uncultured Dysgonomonas sp.: one gene and its partner. Each later gene encodes a partner of the first gene's protein in a complex. Links are inferred from orthologs where the notes say so. Each region holds a gene or a part of one and is shown on either strand. Other genes may lie near its edges.

Region 1 (8,685 bases):
TAGTTATATACTTATTGTTCGTATATTTTAGCAATTTAGGGCTATTGTTGATTATGTCTTTTACAAAGACGAATATAAAGAATGCCGATAGCATGGTATTGGGGCCCGTTCTGTCGAAAAATTGAGTGGCCGGGCCTCCGTTAGCCACCCCGACAATGGTAGAGACAGCATATGTTCCTATTAATGATGCAATTCCCAAAGTGTATAATACAATTTTTTCTTTTTTTGTCAGATCGAATTTGTAGAAAAAGTATCCTGCGATAAAATATCCTGTATATGAAAATAACTCGCTTATATTGAAGCTGACATGTACCTGAAAACGAGCATCTATTGTAGGGATTACAGAGCCGAATATAAAGTAGAGGATTAGGAAGTAGATATAATGTTCTTTTTTTGCATTTGCCGTGAAAATACGGAGTAGGGGAGTGAGTATATACATTGCCAGCAACGGATACATGAACCATAGATGGTGCCATGGAGTACCCAGGAATATTTCTTCATAGATACGGTGGAAATCGTCACCTGAAATGGGTTTTATATCCAGAAAAGAAGCTACCAAAGGCGAAAGTAGGCGATAAGCCACGCTCCAGAATATAAGAGCACATAATATACGGGGTATTGTTTTGGTATACAGCTTTTTAATTGTTGTATGATAGGTGGGATCGAGAAATATCATCCCACTTAGCATAAAGAATACAGGGACACACCATCTTAGGCAGGCTACAAATATATTTATTGTGTGCCATTCGGCAGGGTTTTCCTGAAATGACGTAAACCAGCGATTAGTCGTTATATGAAATACTATAATAGCGAATATTGTGAATACTCTTAGTACATCTGCAAACAAGATTCTATCCTTATGTTTATTCTCTATCATAATTCGGGTAGTATTGGTAGTGGCCTACTGGCAAAGATAAAAATATTTAATTGTTTTTTTCTTCGAAATACTTTCTTATCAATGCAGTCTTGAACTTTCCTATAATTTTTTCAAGTTCTCTGTCTTCTGCCAGTTTTATTCTTTTTACGCTCCGAAACTCTCTGAGAAGTAGTCTTTTAGTTTCGTCTCCGATACCTTTTATATTGTCTAGCTCTGATTTCACCTGACTTTTGCTCCGTTGATTTCGGTGGAAGGTAATACCAAATCTATGAGCTTCATCTCTAAGATGTTGAAGTACTTTGAGCGATTCTGAATTTTTATCAAGATAGAGAGGTATTGAATCTTCAGGATAGTAAATCTCTTCCAAACGTTTGGCAATACCTACTATTGCAACCTTTCCATATATCCCTAATGCTTTAAGAGATTCACATGCAGCACTTAATTGTCCTTTACCTCCATCTATTACAATGAGTTGGGGTAGGGGAATTTCCTCTTCCAGCAATCTGCGATAGCGACGATAAACGACTTCGCGCATGGTAGAGAAATCATCGGGGCCTTCAACTGTTTTTACATTAAAGTGGCGGTAGTCTCTTTTCGATGGTTTTCCCATTTTGAAGACGACGCAAGCTGACACCGGATTCGTTCCCTGTATATTTGAGTTATCGAAACACTCTATATGTGTAGGTAACTCTTTGAGGTTTAGGTCTTTCTGTATTTCTTTCAGTATTCTTACACTACGCTGTTCAGGGTTAAGGCTTTCTGCTTTTTTTAATTTGTCTATTTTGTACTGTCTTACGTTTTGTGTCGAAAGAAGCAACAATTTTTTCTTATCTCCACGCTGCGGAATCATGAATTCTACCCCTTCAAGTGCAAGGTCGGGATAAAATGGGACAACAATTTCTTTAGCCTTCGAGCCGAACCGTTCTCTTACTTCTATAATACCCAGACCGAGAAGTTCTTCCTTCTCTTCTTCCAACCGCTTACGATATTCGAACGTATAGGCTTGTATTATTGCTCCGTTATGTACGTTCAGATAATTGATATAGGCAGCACCTTCATCTTCATCGTAACTATACACATCTATATTATAATTTATGTTGCTTACAACTGTCGATTTATTTTTGAAGTTTTCTACAAGCAAATATTTTTCTTTCAATTTATTCGCTTCTTCAAATTCTTGATTCTCGGCAAGTTCAAGCATTTTGGCATAGATCTCATCGCTTACGATATTTGTATTTCCTTTTAGTATCTCTTTTATCGATTCTACATTTTTAATATAATTTTCAGACGTCTGCAATCCTACACATGGGCCAAGGCATCTTTTTATATGATATTCCAGACAAACCTTATATTTTCCCTCTGCAATCTTTTCCGGGGTCAAATTTAACGAGCAGGTACGAATAGGATATAATTTATGAACAAATTCCAAAAGAGTTTTTACGCTTAATACATTTGTATAAGGTCCAAAGTATTGTGAGCCATCTTTCGAAATTTTTCTGGTTAGTTCTACTCTTGGGTAATATTCATTCCGGATAACAATTGACGGGTAAGATTTGTCATCCTTGAGCATTACATTGTAACGCGGCTGAAATTCTTTTATCAGATTGTTCTCGAGTAGGAGAGTGTCTTCTTCCGTATCTACAATAATATATTTTATGTCCCGTATTTTGCTGACAAGTATCCTTGTCTTTGGACTATCATGATTTTTTGTAAAGTACTGCGAAACTCTTTTTTTTAGATTTTTTGCTTTACCTACATATATAATAATTCCCTTGTCATCAAAATATTGATAACAGCCGGGTTTTTCCGGAATATTTTGTATTATATTTTTGAGGTATTCATTCATTTCTATATGGAAAACTGTATCAAAGCTTTTATATCTACATCTTCTGGAAATAATGTTCTTCCTTTTAGTTCTTCCAGCTCTATAATGAAATTTACATAGATGTTTTTTACTCCCATTCTTTTCACCAAATTATAAGCGGCAAACATGGTTCCTCCTGTCGCAAGCAGATCATCGTGTATAAGGACAACATCATCTTCAGATAATGAATCTTTATGAATCTGAATTTTATCCACACCATATTCTTTCGCATACTCTTCTTCGTACACTTCCGCCGGAAGTTTCCCGGGTTTTCTTATAGGTACAAATCCTGCTCCGAGTTCAAGTGCCATTATGGGGCCCATAATAAATCCCCTCGATTCTATCCCTACTACTTTCGTGATACCTTTCCCTTTATATTCTTCCAGAAGGACATCTGTTAATATAGATAGAGATTCTTTGGTGTTGAATAATGGTGTTACATCTTTAAACTGGATTCCGGGAATTGGAAAATCAGGGATGTTTCTTACTGTATTCCTTAAGAAAGTTAGCTTTTGCTCTTTTGTGAATTGCTCCATTTTTATTGTTAAATATTTACATGTTCCACGTGGAACATTATTTTTTTTGACTGAAAATTTTGCTTTGTTCCACGTGGAACATCTTGTTTTATCTACCCAAAAGTACCAATAATATTGATATGTCGTTTGGTGAAACTCCCGGAATTCGGCTTGCCTGAGCGATTGTTTCAGGGCCTATTTTTGCTAGCTTTTGGCGTGCTTCGGTGGAAAGGGAGAGTATAGCTTCGTAATTAAATTTCCCTTTTATCTGGATGTTTTCGAGACGTGAAATCTTATCAGCAATCAATTGCTCTCTCTTAATATAGCCGTCATACTTAATGATTATTTCGCAGGCCTCTTTGATTTCTTCTTTTCTGTTTGGGATTTTATCCAGCTCTGTTTTGAAAGCAGGAACTAGTTCTGCTATGCTGTCTATAGATACCTGCGGGCGTGTGATTACATCTTTCAGTTTCAAGCCATGCTTCAATGGGCTAGTGCCCAGTTTTTCCAACCCTTCATTTATGTACTCTGGCTTCAAAGAGTAGTTGGCGGTGAAATCGATAATTCGCTTCATCTCTTCTCTCTTATGATTCAGGAGATCGATCCTCTCTCTCTTTGCCAAGCCGATATTGTAACCTTTTTCGGTAAGGCGTGCGTCTGCATCGTCTTGACGAAGCAATATTCTATACTCCGCACGCGAGGTAAACATACGGTATGGTTCATCGACACCTTTGGTTACCAAATCATCGATTAATACGCCGATGTATGCCTCGTCTCTTTTCAGGATGAATTCGTTTCCTCCTTGTGTTTTTATATGGGCATTTATCCCCGCTATCAACCCTTGACCGCCTGCCTCTTCATATCCGGTAGTCCCATTTATCTGTCCTGCGAAAAACAGATTGTTGATTAGCTTCGTTTCCAATGTATGTTTTAGTTGTGTGGGATCGAAAAAGTCATATTCGATTGCATAGCCGGGTCTGTAAATATGTATATTCCTGAATGCCGGAATTCTTTGTAAGGCCTCGATCTGAGTATGGAGTGGGAGAGAGGACGAAAATCCATTCAGATAGTATTCCTGTGTGTTTTCCCCTTCCGGTTCCAAGAATAATTGGTGTGAAGTTTTCTCCGCGAATGTTACAACCTTTGTTTCTATACTTGGGCAATAGCGTGGCCCTATACTTTTTATCTGCCCGTTGTAAAGTGGAGAATCATCCAATCTATCGCGTAAAGTGGAATGCACATCTTCGTTGGTGTAAGTAATCCAACAGCTAAGTTGTTTTAATGTGCGGGGTGCGAAGTCGAGGTATGAGAACTTGTGGAAATCATCATCGCCCTTTTGTTCTTCCATTAAACTGAAATCGACGCTTCTTCCGTCTATTCTGGCGGGAGTACCTGTTTTCATCCTGTCGGTAGTGAATCCGAATTCTCTCAATTGTTCAGTGATTCCGAATGATGCCGGTTCAGAAACACGTCCTCCTCCGAGTTGCGTTTTGCCTATATGCATTAGTCCGTTCAGAAATGTGCCGTTTGTGAGAACTACCGATTTTGCCGAGAAATTTACACCCATTGCAGTCTTCACTCCTGTTACAGTTTTGTTTTCTATAATCAGCGAGGTTACTGTGTCTTGCCATACAAAAAGGTTATCGGTGTTTTCGATGATCCCTCTCCATTTAAGTATGAATTGCGCACGGTCGCTTTGTGCCCGTGGACTCCACATGGCAGGACCTTTCGATTTGTTCAGCATGCGGAATTGGATAGCAGTTGTATCCGTGACAATTCCCATCTGTCCCCCGAGGGCATCTATTTCCCGCACTATTTGCCCTTTTGCGATGCCACCTACTGCGGGGTTGCAACTCATCTGGGCGATTTTGTTCATGTCCATTGTTATCAGCAGGGTTTTAGATCCCATGTTGGCCGCAGCGGCTGCAGCTTCGCAACCGGCATGGCCTGCCCCGACAACAATTACGTCATATTTGAAGTTCATATTTTTTTCTTTGGATAAAATTAATTCGGATGCAAAGTTAGTATTTTATTGTATTTCTTGCGATAATTACTTTATGCTTATGAATGTGCCATCATTAGATATGATGGCTATTTAAATATTATTGGCATTTTCCAACGCCTGTTTAACTTTTTCGGGATCGGTCAGAAGCATGCTATATTCTTCTTCTTCGTTTGTAAAAACAGGTGATTTGTATTGCATCCCTCCGTTGTACCTGCTTCGGAACGAACCATGAAATTCTTTTAAATCGGTAGCTTTAACCAGCTCCGAAATATTGTTTTCCGTGATGCCTCCTCCGGGCATGATTATTATCCTTTGGTCAGCCTGACCGATTAATTTCTTTAATATCTCTTTTCCTTCTGGCGCAGATTCCATCCCGCCTGATGTAAGTATGCGGTCACATCCCAATCCTATAATATCTTCTAACGAATCGAACAAATTATTACATCTGTCAAAAGCACGGTGAAAAGTAGTAGTCATATTGTATTTATGCGCAATGTTTACTAATTCTTGATTTCGTTTTTTATCGATGCTTCCATCCGGATTCAATATTCCGAATACAACACCATCACATTTGGCTTGTCCGCAATGATGAATGTCTTGTTTCATTATTTCAAACTCCAGATCGCTATACAGAAAGTCTCCTTCACGCGGACGGATAAGTACATTTAATTGAATATTAATTAGTTGCCTTGTATTTTGCATCTGTGATAGGGAAGGGGTAGTCCCTCCTTCGCTCAGATTATCACATAATTCGACTCTGATTGCTCCTCCTTTTTGTCCATTTATAGCCGATTGCGTTGAATTGGCGCAAACTTCAAGTGTAATCATATGATTGTTTTTTAATTAAATGTTTGATATTCAGATGTTTGACTGTTTAAATCTTTAATAAATAGATAACTTTTTCAATAAATCCTCCCTTTTCAACTTCTTCAATGACTTGATAATCTGAGGTCTATAGTTTTTGTCGTACCAGAAAAAGTATTGGCGCTGAGCCAGCTTTTGCTCTTTGGTTCGTGCCGTATATACTTTTTCGAGTGTATAAGGATGATAACCGGTATAATAAATTTCTGTAGCCACTGTCATTGGCGAAGGTGTAAAGTCCTGAACCTGTTCCAGTTTAAAGCCCAAAGGCTTTGTCTCGGAGGCTAGCTCCGCCATATCTATTTCTGTACAAGCCGGATGGGATGATATAAAATAAGGGATAAGCTGCTGTTTTAATCCGCTTTCGGAATTAATCTTATCGAATATTCTCTTAAATGTATGAAACTGCGAGAAGCTTGGTTTGCGCATACAGTTTAGCACCTTGTCGGATGTATGTTCCGGAGCCACTTTTAGTCTGCCGGAGACGTGATTTAATATCAGCTCCTTCGTGTATTTGTCGGATATTTTGTTTAACCGGTCATCGTCATTCCGGTGTAACAACATGTCATAGCGCACTCCACTGCCGATAAATGATTTCTTGATTTTCGGCAGGGAATCCACAGCTTTATAAATATCCAAAAGGTGTGAATGGTCTACATCGAGGTTTTTGCATATCTTCGGATGAATACATGAGGGGCGTTTGCATTTAGCGCAAATGTTTTCATCCCTGCCTTTCATTTTATACATGTTTGCCGAAGGGCCTCCCAGATCACTTAAATATCCCTTGAAATCTGGCATTTCCGTGATTTGTTTTACCTCGTTGAGTATCGATTTTTTCGAGCGGGAGGCAATGAATTTTCCCTGATGTGCCGATATGGTACAAAAGGCACATCCACCGAAACATCCCCGGTGCATATTTACCGAGAATTTTATCATCTCAAAAGCCGGAATGGTTTTTCCTTTGTATTTCGGATGGGGCAGGCGGGTATATGGCAGATCGAACGAGGCATCTATCTCTTTTTCAGACATGGGAGGGTAGGGAGGGTTGATTATTACCGCCTTTTCATCGTATATCTGTATAATGCGCGAAGCATTCATCATATTCGATTGCTCTTCTACAATGCGAAAATTGCCTGCTTGTTTAAGTTTATCGGCAAGGCACTCTTCATGGGAAGCCAAATAGATATCTTTTCCGTCTGTTTGCTGTTTTAAAGCGTTTTTAGCACATAGATATGCCGTTTGTGGCATATCTCTTAATTCATCGAGAGATTTGCCGTTCTTGAGCTCCGAAACTATCTTTTTCAATGGATTCTCACCCATGCCATATACCAGCAGATCCGCTTTTGAGTCGATAAGTATAGATTTATATAATTTATCATCCCAGTAATCGTAGTGCGTTACCCTGCGTAAGGATGCCTCTATTCCCCCTAATAATACAGGTACATCGGGAAAAAGCTCTTTCAGAATATTGCAATAGACAATGGAGGCCCTGTCGGGGCGCATCCCTGCCTTTCCATCAGGCGTATAGGCATCGTCGGAGCGCAGTCGCTTGTTCGCCGTATAGTGGTTTATCATCGAGTCCATTGCTCCGGCTGTTACCCCGAAGAAAAGGCGCGGTTTACCCAGTTTTTTGAAGTCGCGCAGATCGTCCCGCCAGTTCGGCTGTGGTATGATGGCTACCTTCAGCCCTTCGGCTTCAAGCATGCGTCCTATGACTGCTGCTCCAAAAGACGGGTGGTCTATATATACGTCTCCTGAGAAAAGGATAACATCCAGTTCGTCCCATCCTCTGAGTTCCACTTCTTTTTTTGTGGTCGGTTGCCAGTCGGTCAGTCGGTATTCTTTCATAATCAGCCACAAAGGTATTGCTTTTTCCAGATTTATGATTCAAATATGAGTATTCTTAACTTTTTAGTTCGTTGTTGAACATTTCCATTTATCTTTATCCCTTCCAAAATTAGTCATATAAAGCAAGGAAATGTACATTGAGCATCTACCACATCCACTTTTAAGCAGATATATCGAAACCTATTGGTCTTCGACAGATTTTGCTGAGAACGAGATTAAGCGGCGTATATTGCCTGATGGTTGCGTAGATATTATATTTTCATTTCACCGGCAGTCTCTCCCTCACATTGTGGGTACTATGACTACTTTTCTGGAAATAGCATATCTGGGAGAGGTCAGGTTTATAGGGATTCGCTTCAAACCGGGAGGAATAACGGCTTTTACCCGTGTGCCTGTAAACGAATTTACTGATTCGCGGGTCGAACTTTTCTCTACGGAATCGGTATTTGATAAGTCTTTCGGTGAAGATATTCCCTGGGAAAGGAGTACAACAGATATTATCTCTTTTGTGGATAACTATTTATTAAGCCGGCTTCCGAAATTGTCTCCGTTGGATGAAAGGATTGATTATGCCATATCGCTGATAAAACAAAGTAAGGGAAACATATCGATACCGATTATTGCAGAAAAGGCTTGTCTGAGCAAACGGCAATTTGAACGCAGGTTTCTGGCCGATATAGGAATCTCTCCAAAAGCATTCAGCCGTATTTTCAAA
Region 2 (3,220 bases), 820 kb from region 1 along the record:
TATTCTATTGAATATCAGGACTTTTCTTTGATTTTCTAAATCTATTGGCGGTATGGACGGAGAACGAACCAACGGTCACAGGAGCGAAACATATGTAAAAGTGAAAAGTGAAGAACTAAAAGTGGAAAATGAGCAAGAGCAAGTTATAGAACAGATGCCTGTCGCACAACCATCCGTCGCCCTGGTAGAGAAGGCTAAGGTGAATCTTTATCCGTTTTTGCCTCCGGGATATACATCGAGGACGGATTGAGAAAGGGAGAAGTAGAAAGTAAAGAGATCCGAGTAGACGAGGTACGAGATACAAGTTGTTAACTGATGGCTGTTAACTGACGGGATGCTTTACTCAGCAAGCTAATTATTAATTGCTTCCAGTGTCACCTTTGTTACTTTTTGGAAAAAGATACAAGTAAACGAGATACAAGATACAAGTTGCTAACTGTTTACTGTTAACTGTAAATAGTGTTCTTTGTGCGCCTCTTGTGGTAAAGAGATTTAACCAACTAAGTACACGAAGGAAATCACAAAGGGCACAAAGGCTAAAAATACTGTTACTTTTGTTACCTTTTTAACAAGTAATGAGTTTTAAGCAATAAGTAATAAGTTGAGAACTGTATTTCTGTTGACTGCTAACTGTTTACTGTTAACTGTAAATGGTGTCACCTTTGTTACTTTTTATTCTTCCGAAGAGGATTAGTTTTTTATGTAACAGAAACAGTGTAACTTTGAGGGGATAAATTGGGAGAACAAAATATGCAAGGAAATAATATTATAACAGCAGTATCCACTCCGGCCGGTGTGGGAGGTATAGCTATCATTCGTTTGTCGGGCAAAGGATGTATTGAGTTGACCGGGTCTGTATTCAAGCCATATGGAAATAAAAAGTCAGGGGAACAGAAGGCAAATACAATCCGTTTCGGATACATAATGAAGGATAATACAGTATTGGATGAAGTGTTGGTTAGTGTTTTTAAAGCTCCGCATTCGTTTACCGGTGAAGATGTTGTAGAAATCTCTTGTCATGGCTCTGTTTATATACAGCAAAATATTTTGCAGTTATTGATATCTAACGGTGCGGCTTTGGCTCAGCCCGGAGAATTTACACAACGGGCCTTTCTGAATGGTAAGATGGATTTGTCCCAAGCTGAGTCTGTAGCAGACCTGATTGCTTCTTCATCGGCAGCAACACACAGATTGGCAATGAATCAAATGCGTGGGGGATTTAGTAATAAATTGATAGAGCTGCGTACTGAACTCCTCAATTTTGCGTCCCTGATCGAACTGGAGCTTGACTTCTCGGAAGAAGATGTTGAATTTGCTAACAGGGAGCGGCTGAAAGAAACGGCTTATGATATTGAACTTCATATAAGGAAACTGGCTGAATCTTTCGAATTGGGAAATGCGGTGAAGAATGGTATTCCTGTTGCTATCATAGGTGAGACAAATGCAGGAAAGTCAACTCTATTGAATCTGCTGTTGCATGAGGAAAAAGCAATTGTTTCGGATATACATGGTACTACCCGTGATGTAATAGAGGATACGATTAATATACAAGGCCTTACATTCCGCCTGATAGATACAGCCGGGATACGTGATACGACTGACGAGATAGAGAGTATCGGGATAGAGCGTACATTCAAAAAGATAGAGCAAGCCAATATTGTTCTTTGGATAGCGGATGTCAGTAGCTCGGATCAGCATCTTGAAGAATTGGCTGAAAAAATACTTCCTGCGTGTCAAGGCAAGAAGTTGATACTTGTATTCAATAAGGTTGACTCTATATCGCTGGAAAGGAAAATAGATAAGATGCAATTGTTTTTGCAGGAGATTCCTGACCGTATCTTTATTTCGGCAAAATATGAACAAGGGACAAATGATCTGGAGGACTTGCTTGTGAAAGCGGCTGATATCCCGGAAATAGGAGAACAGGATGTAATAGTAACCAATATGCGCCACTATACAGCGTTGGAAAATGCATTAGCTGCTATAAAGAGAGTTGGAGAAGGGTTGGAATTGCATCTGTCCGGAGATTTCCTGTCTCAGGATATTCGTGAATGTATGCATTATCTCGGTGAGATAACTGGGCAAATTTCTACAGATGAAATATTGGGGAATATTTTTAGTAAGTTTTGTATCGGCAAATGATAACTAATTAATATTGATCGAAAATAATTATCAATCATCACAAAGTCATCATTTTATGATGGCTTTTCTTTTTCTCTATTCTATCTTTGCTAATCAATAATTATGGTTGTTTTGATAATATTTATGTCATTTTTGTACCGATCATCGGAAAAATTGCACTCTCGTTTGGATTGATAACGCAGATTATGCATATTTGCAACATATAGCAACGCTGTGATACAAAGTGCAACATCAGGCAACAAATTTTAGCGAAGTTAAAGGATAGAATTATGAGCAATAAATTAGAGATTATAAAAAAATGTGAGTACTGCGGAAAAAGATTCGTAGCACAGAGAACGACTACCCGTTATTGTTCTCATCAATGTAACTCGAGGGCTTATAAAGAAGATAAGAAGAAGAGAAAGGTCGTAGGTCTCAACTATGCCATTATGCAGGAGATAGAACGGATTAGTGAACGCTTCGAAGAAATTCAGGATAAAGAGTTTCTGTCTGTGGTAGAAACAGCTTTTCTATTAAGTATTGAGAGGACCACTGTTTATCGCTATCTACATCGTGGACAATTAAAAGGAATCCGGATGGATGGCAAAACTTTTATTCGTCGTTCAGATATTGATGCGATGTTTGATAATGTCGAAAAATATGAGTCAAAGGCCAGGCCGAGTGTCGAAGCAAAACCGCTCACCGAATTCTATACAGTAGCTGAGATCAAAGAAAAATTCAATATTAAAGAATCCTGGCTATTCAAAGTAGCCAGAGAGAATGATATACCTAAGACTCTGATTCGGGGAAAATCCTATTTTAGCAAGAAGCACATTGATAAATATTTTGAAAAGAAAGGCATTAATGATTATCAGGATATTAGAGAATGGTACACAGTTGCGGATATTATGGAAAAGTATGGGTTGACTCTCAATGCAATATACAGCTTTGTCTCAGAGAATCAAATACCCAAGAAGAAGGATGGGCGAATGGTTTTATACTCCAAACATGATTTCGATGTAGCAAAGGGATATGAAAAACCCAAGGAGCCTGAATATTATTCAGTAGAAGAAGCTATGGAAAAATATAACCTGACTCG

Evidence for each region. Proteins that work in one complex are often made in the same cells at the same time.
Region 2: the proteins of mnmG (region 1) and mnmE are in contact, whole or in part, in a solved structure (PDB 9HIP), measured with the Escherichia coli proteins. The link is inferred for uncultured Dysgonomonas sp. from one-to-one orthologs.

Annotation. Positions count from the first base shown.
Region 1 is NZ_LT599032.1:2,546,835-2,555,519, forward strand. Bases 2,804-5,791 are described here. They hold mnmG (tRNA uridine-5-carboxymethylaminomethyl(34) synthesis enzyme MnmG), read right to left. Parts: upstream 5,241-5,791; coding sequence 3,366-5,240; downstream 2,804-3,365. Other genes in these bases: QZL88_RS10570 (adenine phosphoribosyltransferase), read right to left, coding at 2,804-3,277; QZL88_RS10580 (copper homeostasis protein CutC), read right to left, coding at 5,352-5,791. Also shown: QZL88_RS10560 (acyltransferase family protein), read right to left, coding at 1-877; excinuclease ABC subunit UvrC, read right to left, coding at 924-2,723; more of QZL88_RS10570, read right to left, coding at 2,726-2,803; more of QZL88_RS10580, read right to left, coding at 5,792-6,089; QZL88_RS10585 (YgiQ family radical SAM protein), read right to left, coding at 6,144-7,970; QZL88_RS10590 (DUF6597 domain-containing transcriptional factor), read left to right, coding at 8,101-8,685. UniProt on the Escherichia coli protein: NAD-binding protein involved in the addition of a carboxymethylaminomethyl (cmnm) group at the wobble position (U34) of certain tRNAs, forming tRNA-cmnm(5)s(2)U34.
Region 2 is NZ_LT599032.1:3,368,823-3,372,042, forward strand. What follows is about bases 1-2,946. They hold mnmE (tRNA uridine-5-carboxymethylaminomethyl(34) synthesis GTPase MnmE), read left to right. Parts: upstream 1-750; coding sequence 751-2,142; downstream 2,143-2,946. Other genes in these bases: QZL88_RS14190 (hypothetical protein), read left to right, coding at 53-250; QZL88_RS14200 (helix-turn-helix domain-containing protein), read left to right, coding at 2,412-2,946. In the rest of the region: more of QZL88_RS14200, read left to right, coding at 2,947-3,220. UniProt on the Escherichia coli protein: Exhibits a very high intrinsic GTPase hydrolysis rate. Involved in the addition of a carboxymethylaminomethyl (cmnm) group at the wobble position (U34) of certain tRNAs, forming tRNA-cmnm(5)s(2)U34.